4 regions of the Xenorhabdus cabanillasii genome follow, and region 1 is predicted to be linked to each of the others. Evidence: predicted binding sites of a transcription regulator. Region 1 holds the regulator's gene; each other region holds the start of a gene.
What was found. Region 1 encodes PurR, which represses purine synthesis genes. Its sites were predicted from a motif close to CANGCAAACGTTTGCNTG; they were not measured.

Region 1 (2,210 bases):
AATACATGGGCTTTGGATAATCAACGGCGGTTAGTTGTCCCTGACTGGAGTGCGGGGTTGGCTTGCCTGATGGATGGGCTGTGTGTGGGAATGGTGCCCAAACATAGTGCTTTGCCGCTTATTCGTCAAGGAAAACTCAGCTTGCTTGAACTTGAGCAACCATTACCTGATAGCCCATGTTGCCTGACATGGTCGCAAAAAAGCCATTCACCTGCATTAAACTGGTTGCTTGATTATCTTGGAGATAGTGCAACACTCAATGCTGAATGGCTACAAGAGGATTAATCATTAACGGCGATAATCAATGAAAGGGCCATCTACAACAGAGCGACGCTCAACAAGACGCGGATGGACTTCGATAGTTTGTGCATCTTCACGTTTATTGATAATCCTATCAAGTAACGTGGAGAAAGCCATCTGTCCCAGACGCTCTTTAGGCTGATGAATCGTTGTCAGTGCTGGTGTGAAATAACGGGCATTGCGAATATTGTCATAACCAATGACAGAAATATCTTGTGGAACGCGTAACCCCATCTCGTCAGCAGCACAGATCGCCCCCATTGCCATCACATCTCCCCCACAAAACACGGCCGTAGGGCGATGTTTTTGGCTTAAGATTTTATACATCGCCTGATATCCGGATTCAGGCTCAAAATCCCCCTGAACAATCCATTCTTCCCGAATAGTGATATTTGCTTCTTTCAACGCTTTAAGGAAACCTTGATGACGCCCGCCTCCGGTATTTCTGGCCAATGGTCCGGGAATAGCAGCAATATCACGGTGACCACGTTCTATCAGATATCGACCGGCCAAATAACCACCATGGAAGGCATTGTCGATAATTGCATCAGTGAAATCCCCTCTGGACTCACCCCAATCCATGACCACCATGGGAATGTTGCGATAGTCTTCCAGCATTCCCAACAGTTGTTGGGGATATTCAGAACACATAACCAGTAAACCATCGACGCGTTTTTGCGCCAGCATAGCGAGATAAGCTTTTTGTTTGTCGAGATTGTTATGGGAATTACATAAAATCAATGTATAACCTTTGCTATAACAACTATTTTCGACAGACTCGATGATTTCAGCAAAATAAGGTGCTTCACTTGACGTTGCCAGTAGTCCGATAGATTTGGTGTGATTAACCTTTAAGCTACGGGCAACAGCACTGGGGGAATAATTCAGTTCCTTAATGGCAGCCCATACTGTGGCCTTTGTATCTTCGGCGACGAAACGGGTTTTATTGATAACATGGGATACGGTTGTGGTTGAAACACCAGCGTGTTTAGCCACATCTTTAATCGTTGCCATGATAAAAAGGACTCCTGACCTTAGGTCTAAATTTGTATACCCTTCATCTGGATATAGATCTTTGTTAATCATTTGCCAGTATTATATTTTATATATAGGAAGATAACTGACAATAATTTAGCGATAAACCTTGGATTTTGTCTGATCTAGCTCAAAAGTGAAAGTAGTAATCGATGCTATAAAGTATATGCATTAAATACCACAGTGTGGTTTTTAACCTCTGAGGTAAATAGCCAATCAAAATTTATGGTGTTGCTGAGTCTTAATTTTCATGGTGAGGATGGCTTATGGATACAGATCTGAAATTGGGATTATTGACTGCCTGTAGCGCATTAATCATGATTGTTTTTCTGGGGGTGCTTTGCTTGATCTAGTCAAGGTCGAGAAATAATATCAAGGTGAATTGCTGTCTGTTTTACTTTAAAGGTAAGTTTTTCACTACTTAAAGGGCACTTATAAATGAAATTAAGTGCGTTGAATCGGAAAAACTTACCCTTGTCATTTTAACTGGCGGGTTAATTAGGCCAGATTTTCTTCCACAAATTTCCAGTTAACCAGAGCCCAGAAATGCTCCAGATATTGAGGGCGTGCATTGCGGTAATCGATGTAATAGGCATGTTCCCAAACGTCAACAGTCAGAACAGGCTTATCTTCACCAGCCAATGGAGTTGCTGCGTTGGAGGTATTGACGATAGCCAGACTGCCGTCGGCTTTCTTAACCAGCCATGTCCAGCCAGAACCGAAGTTTTTCAATGCTGCATCAGTAAGTTGCTGTTTAAATTCAGCAAAAGAACCGAAAGAATTATTGATAGCTTCTGCAACTTTACCAGTTGGTTCACCACCACCATTTGGTGACAGACTATGCCAGTAGAAGGTATGGTTCCAGACTTGTGCTG
Region 2 (2,210 bases), 1.7 Mb from region 1:
AAGAGCACGTTCATTCGGATCTTCAAAAGCCTGACGGACTATTGCCAGCGTTGCGGGCATCATCATTGCTGCGCCAATGGCAAGTACCACTCGTGCACTGATCAATGTGCCAGGATTGGGAGCAAACGCGGCGATAAGTGATGCTATGCAGAATACAACCAGCCCGGAAGTAAACAGTTTTTTGGCACCAAAACGGTCACTTAACGCTCCTGTACCGGGAAGCAGGCCAGCAATGGTCAATGGATAGGCGTTCATGATCCACAATTTTTCGGTGGAAGAAGCACGCAGGTCATGTGTCAGGCGAGGCAAGGCTGTATAGAGAACAGTCATGTCGATAACGATTAGAAAAAGCGCGCTGGAAATGATAGCCAGCACGAGCCAGCGAATATTCGATTTCATGCGAGAACTCATCAATATGGTTGAGGGATTCTGTGCCGTCCAAGTCTTGACGGTACAAAGTCCTGACATTATAAATACATACGTATTGAATTAAAAGAGGGCTCCGATGGGACGACGTAAAACAATTGATCGGGAAATTTTGCTGGATGCAGCGGAACAAATCGTGACAACACATGGCGCTGCGGCTCTGACTATTGATGCAGTGGCAAAAGCGGTGGGGATCACTAAGGGTGGGGTTCAGTACAGTTTCAATACGAAGGACGCACTCATTGATGCGATGTTTGAACGTTGGGAACTGAGTTACCAAGAGCAGTTTTGCACAATAGCCGGGGAAAATCCTGATCCGCTGACAGCGGTACGTGCGCATGTTGAGGCCAGCCAGCACTCTGATGACGTGTCATCTGCAAAAGCGGCAGGTTTAATGGCTGCTTTACTTCAAACACCTGAACATCTTGAGTCAAGCCGTGCCTGGTATAATCAGTGCATAGCTGGTCTGGATACAACGACGGAAGAAGGGCGTCGGGCGCGCTTAGCTTTTCTGGCCACAGAAGGGGCATTCATCCTGCGCTTTTTTAGGTTAATGGAGATTGGTAAGGATAAATGGACGGATATTTTCACCGATATTCTTGGCATGATGCCATCCAAAAATAACGAATAAAACAGAGTCAATTAATGAGGCTTGTTAATAATGACTTTGTTATATAACTTGTTGATTTTGTTAATCGCAATCGTTTTCTTTTTTGATCCTGAAGGATAACGATTTGTTCGGATTTCCTGTAGGATAGGGCGAAAATTTCATCTTTTGGGGAATAAAATATTAATGAGCACACTCAATTCTGGCTCTGTAAATCGTCAGGGCTTACTTCAGCGCGTGTTTAAATTAGAGGAACATGGCACGACAGTTCGTACCGAGATGATCGCTGGGTTTACAACCTTTCTAACCATGGTTTATATCGTCTTTGTGAATCCACAAATTTTGTCTGTTGCAGGAATGGATATCAAAGCCGTATTTGTTACTACCTGCCTCATCGCTGCACTTGGCAGTATTATGATGGGAATAACGGCAAATTTACCGGTTGCTGTTGCTCCCGCGATGGGACTGAATGCTTTTTTTGCTTTTGTCGTAGTCGGTGCCATGGGTATTTCATGGCAGGTTGCAATGGGGGCGATTTTCTGGGGCGCAGTAGGGTTGTTAATCCTGACTATTTTTCGTATACGTTATTGGATGATAGCTAATATCCCCGTGAGTTTGCGCGTCGGTATTACCAGTGGTATTGGGCTTTTTATTGCTATGATGGGGCTGAAAAATGCCGGCATTATCGTACCGAATCCAGATACGATTGTCTCTATCGGCAATTTTGCTTCCCACAATGTCCTGTTGGGTACATTGGGCTTTTTTATCATTGCGATTTTAGCAGCACGTAATTTTCATGCAGCAGTATTGTTTTCCATCGTAATAACGACGTTGATCGGGTTTATGATGGGGTATGTGGAATATCAGGGTGTTTTTGATCTGCCACCCAGTGTAATGAGTGTTGTTGGTAATGTTGATGTGAAAGGCGCTCTGGATATCGCGTTAGCCGGAGTTATTTTTTCTTTTATGCTGGTAAACCTGTTTGATTCGTCCGGTACGTTGATTGGTGTAACCGATAAAGCCGGTATTGCTGATAGTAATGGTAAATTCCCGCGGATGAATCAGGCCCTGTATGTTGACAGCATCAGCTCAGTGGCTGGCTCTTATATTGGAACTTCTTCGGTAACCGCTTATATAGAGAGTTCTTCTGGCGTTTCTGTTGGCGGGCGTACCGGAT
Region 3 (2,210 bases), 640 kb from region 1:
CAATTTGATAATTGCTGCCATTTGGAGCCGCAGTTAATGAATATTGACGAATTTCGCGGTTTTCAAAGGTTGGATCTTCCAGATAGATACTCAAATATTGCCCCGGTTTGTAATCCGCGACTTTGTCATCATCAACGGGTACAAATTCAAAGCCGGTAATGATATCACTTTGCGGTTGTTTACGACTGACACGAAATTGACGTAAACCACGCCAACCTCCTGCCGAGGATTCGCTACCCTGATAAATTGCCTCTTCCCGATTGATAAAAATATCGGCCAATACATTGTAGGCTTTTTTCCAGGCATCAAGAACTTCATCAGCCGGATGAAATAGTTCATCAATTGTTGCCAGCAGATGTGTACCGACAATTTTATAGTGTTCCGGTTGGATATTTAGGCTCGTATGTTTATGCGCGATCTTTTCTACAGCCGGCAGAAGAGCAGATAAGTTATCAATATTAGAGGCATAAGCACAAAGAGCATTAAAAAGGGCTTCACGCTGATCGCCGTTGGTCTGATGGCTCATGTTAAAAATGTCTTTTAATTCAGGATCGTGTCTGAACATGCGTTCATAAAAATGAGCAGTTAACTTTGGCCCGGTGGAAACAATCAAAGGAATAGTGGACTTTATAGTTGCGATAATTTGGTTATCTAACATTTATGGTCTCCTGAATTTTTCTTGAATAATGCTTAGGAATATAAGATGTATTTTAAATGCAACTTATATCATTGAGGAATACATTAAAGTAAGAAAAAGATATTATCTTGATTTAAGTCAAAAACTCAGAATTTGTATTGAAGCAAGAAGATTTGACTGGAATCACAAAGAACAACAATAAATTTAAAGCGTGTAATCAGGATAGCAGGGCATCCTGCTACAGGCGCTGAAGCAATCGTTTGCGTAAAATCTCTTGTCAAGACTATCTCATTTGATAAAAAGAGTTTACACTGTGTCAAATTCTGGCCCTCAGGGGTATTTTTTAGAGATGTAGCTGAGTCAGGAGAACCTAATGTTAAAGCGTGAAATGAATATTGCGAATTACGATCCCGAACTGTGGCAAGCGATGGAACAGGAGGTTTGTCGTCAGGAAGAACATATTGAATTGATTGCTTCTGAAAACTACACCAGTCCAAGAGTTATGCAGGCTCAAGGATCTCAGCTCACTAACAAGTATGCGGAAGGTTATCCGGGTAAACGCTACTATGGTGGTTGTGAATATGTTGATATAGTTGAACAATTGGCAATTGACCGAGCAAAGGAATTGTTTGGTGCAGATTATGCTAACGTCCAACCCCACTCAGGCTCTCAGGCAAATGCTGCGGTGTATATGACGCTGTTGCAACCAGGTGACACTGTTTTAGGGATGAATCTGGCACATGGTGGCCATCTGACTCACGGCTCTCCGGTTAACTTCTCAGGTAAACTGTATAACGTTGTTCCTTATGGCATTGATGAGAAAGGAAAAATTGATTACGAAGATATTCGTAACCAAGCGCTGAAACATCAACCTAAAATGATCATTGGTGGTTTCTCTGCCTATTCTGGTGTGGTTGATTGGGCGAAAATGCGTGAAATTGCTGATGAAATCGGTGCATATCTGTTTGTTGATATGGCTCATGTTGCCGGATTGGTTGCTGCGGGAGTTTATCCAAACCCTGTTCCTCATGCACATGTTGTTACAACCACCACTCACAAGACTCTGGCAGGCCCACGCGGTGGTCTGATTCTGGCTAAAGGGGGTGATGAAGAGTTTTATAAGAAGTTGAACTCTGCTGTTTTCCCTGGTGGTCAGGGTGGCCCGCTGATGCATGTCATTGCCGGGAAAGCCGTTGCACTGAAAGAAGCAATGGAGCCGGAGTTCAAAATATATCAGCAGCAGGTTGCGAAAAATGCCAAAGAAATGGTAGATGTGTTTCTGCAACGTGGTTACAAAGTTGTTTCCGGCGGTACTGACAATCATCTGTTCCTGCTGGATTTGGTGGATAAAGATATTACAGGTAAAGAAGCGGATGCAGCATTAGGGCGTGCCAATATCACTGTTAACAAAAACAGCGTACCTAACGATCCTCGCAGTCCGTTTGTCACTTCGGGTATTCGCATTGGTACTCCAGCAATTACCCGCCGAGGTTTCAAAGAAGCAGAAACCCGTGAATTGGCCGGCTGGATATGTGATGTGTTGGATAACATCAATGACGAAGCCGTTATTGAA
Region 4 (2,210 bases), 1.6 Mb from region 1:
TACTGCCGCATCATAATTTTTACCCATCACTCTGTAAGTGACGAAGATGGCGTACAGTGCCATAACCACCGTTTGCACAGCAAGGATCACTAACATCGGCAGCGCAAGGGACGCCAGTTGCCACAATTTAAGACTCATCAATGCCATTGCCAGGAAGAGGGACAAACTGACGTTACCTAGCACTGACACTGCCCGGTCAAATACCCGATAAAAACCAAGCAGGGACAAGCCATTACTGAGTATCACCCCGGTAAACAGGACACACACGAAAGTTGGCAAAAAGAGCGTACCTTCCAGAACCTTCTCAAGATAGCTACCTACTAGCAAACAGATAGATATTAAAGCGATGGTTTCGAGCATCACTAATGGTGTAATCAAACGGCCGGTATAGGGTTTTTCAAACGCAGTCGGAACTTCAGTATCCTCAGCTTCCAGGCCAGGTGTTTTGTTATTCCTTACCAGCAGACGAGCAACAGGGCCACCAATCAGGCCTCCCAGTATTAAACCAAATGTTGCACATGCCATTGCGACTTCAGTGGCATTCTCAAAGCCATAACGTTCAGTAAATACCTTACCCCAAGCAGCACCAGTTCCGTGTCCTCCTGAAAGGGTGACTGAGCCAGCCAACAGCCCCATTAATGGATCAAGCCCAAGCATTTTCGCCAATGCAATCCCCACTGTGTTTTGCACCAACAATAAACCCACAACGACAACAATAAAGATTACCAAGGATTTTCCACCTGCTTTCAGGCTGGCAAGGTTGGCGTTTAAGCCTACAGTAGCAAAGAACGCCAACATAAGAGGATCTTTGAGAGATAAATCAAAGCTAACTTCCCAGCCCGTGGACTGTTTAACTATCAGAAGAACAAAAGCAACCAACAAGCCACCTGCGACCGGCTCTGGAATCGTATATTTTTCAAGAAATGAAACTGACTGTACGAGTTTTCTTCCCACTAGCAAAACAAGTGTGGCCGCAACGAGCGTGCCATAAATATCCAAATGATACATTTACGTACCCCATTCATTGTTAAAATTATGTGAATTTAATGCGACGTTATAATCATCCTATAAAAACGCCAAGAGCAGGTAAGGGTTGGATTAGAAAAAAAATTACCGATAAATACAAGATAAAACATTTAAAAATGTGACGAAATAAAGTTATACCGCATAGGTAAAATTTCACGCAAACGATTGCTTTTATAAGCCAGATCAATAAAATGTGTTTTTTGTTGACTCGAAACTCCACACCATGGTTACCTCAACCCACGAACACTCAGCATCAGAAATTCCCGAAAAATCGGGTAGTGAATTAATTTACCGTCTGGAAGATAAACCACCTCTTCCACATGCCCTGTTTGCCGCCTGTCAGCATCTGCTGGCAATGTTTGTTGCTGTCATTACACCAGCGATATTGATCTGTCAGGCTCTTGGGCTTCCCGAACAAGATACACAACGCATTATCAGCATGTCTTTGTTTGCTTCAGGGTTAGCCTCACTTATTCAAATCCGTTCCTGGGGGCCAATTGGCTCAGGTTTGCTTTCCATTCAAGGAACCAGTTTTAATTTTGTTGCTCCCCTTATCATAGGTGGCCTGGCCCTGAAAAATGGAGGGGCCGATATTCCAACAATGATGGCTGCCCTGTTTGGTACGTTGATGCTTGCAGCAACCACTGAGATATTTCTTTCCCGCATACTGCATCTGGCCAGAAAGATCATCACACCTTTAGTTTCCGGCATTGTTGTGATGATTATTGGTCTGTCACTGATTCAGGTTGGATTAACTTCTATCGGCGGCGGTTATACCGCCATTCAGCAAGGTACGTTTGGTGCTCCCGAAAACCTTTTGCTGGCGGGAATTGTTCTCGCCATTATCGTGCTGCTGAATCGTCAACATAACCCCTATTTACGGATTGCGTCTCTGGTTATTGCCATGACAGTAGGGTATTTAGTCGCTTGGTATATGGAGATGCTACCTCATTCAACCACAACAGAAGACAAACCAATTATCACTGTTCCTTCTCCGTTGTATTACGGACTCTCTTTTGACTGGAATTTGTTGATCCCACTTGTCCTGATTTTTATGGTGACGTCACTGGAAACAATTGGTGATATTACAGCAACTTCAGATGTTTCTGAGCAACCTGTCAGCGGCCCGTTGTACATGAGGCGCATTAAGGGGGGTGTATTAGCAAATGGTCTCAATTCGATGG

Region 2: BDD26_RS06730 (NCS2 family permease) is a predicted target of PurR. The motif match lies at 1,121-1,138, and genes of this name have one in related genera.
Region 3: glyA (serine hydroxymethyltransferase) is a predicted target of PurR. The motif match lies at 887-904, and genes of this name have one in related genera.
Region 4: BDD26_RS06795 (nucleobase:cation symporter-2 family protein) is a predicted target of PurR. The motif match lies at 1,181-1,198, and genes of this name have one in related genera.

The regions. Positions count from the first base shown of each region.
Region 1 is NZ_QTUB01000001.1:3,026,196-3,028,405, forward strand. It holds gene punR (DNA-binding transcriptional activator PunR) at 1-285, shown strand, start outside; gene purR (HTH-type transcriptional repressor PurR) at 289-1,314, opposite strand; gene sodB (superoxide dismutase [Fe]) at 1,834-2,210, opposite strand, start outside.
Region 2 is NZ_QTUB01000001.1:1,371,041-1,373,250, forward strand. It holds gene BDD26_RS06720 (MFS transporter) at 1-399, opposite strand, end outside; gene BDD26_RS06725 (TetR/AcrR family transcriptional regulator) at 506-1,057, shown strand; gene BDD26_RS06730 (NCS2 family permease) at 1,220-2,210, shown strand, end outside.
Region 3 is NZ_QTUB01000001.1:2,381,611-2,383,820, forward strand. It holds gene hmpA (NO-inducible flavohemoprotein) at 1-658, opposite strand, end outside; gene glyA (serine hydroxymethyltransferase) at 1,011-2,210, shown strand, end outside.
Region 4 is NZ_QTUB01000001.1:1,389,302-1,391,511, reverse strand. It holds gene gltS (sodium/glutamate symporter) at 1-1,008, opposite strand, end outside; gene BDD26_RS06795 (nucleobase:cation symporter-2 family protein) at 1,250-2,210, shown strand, end outside.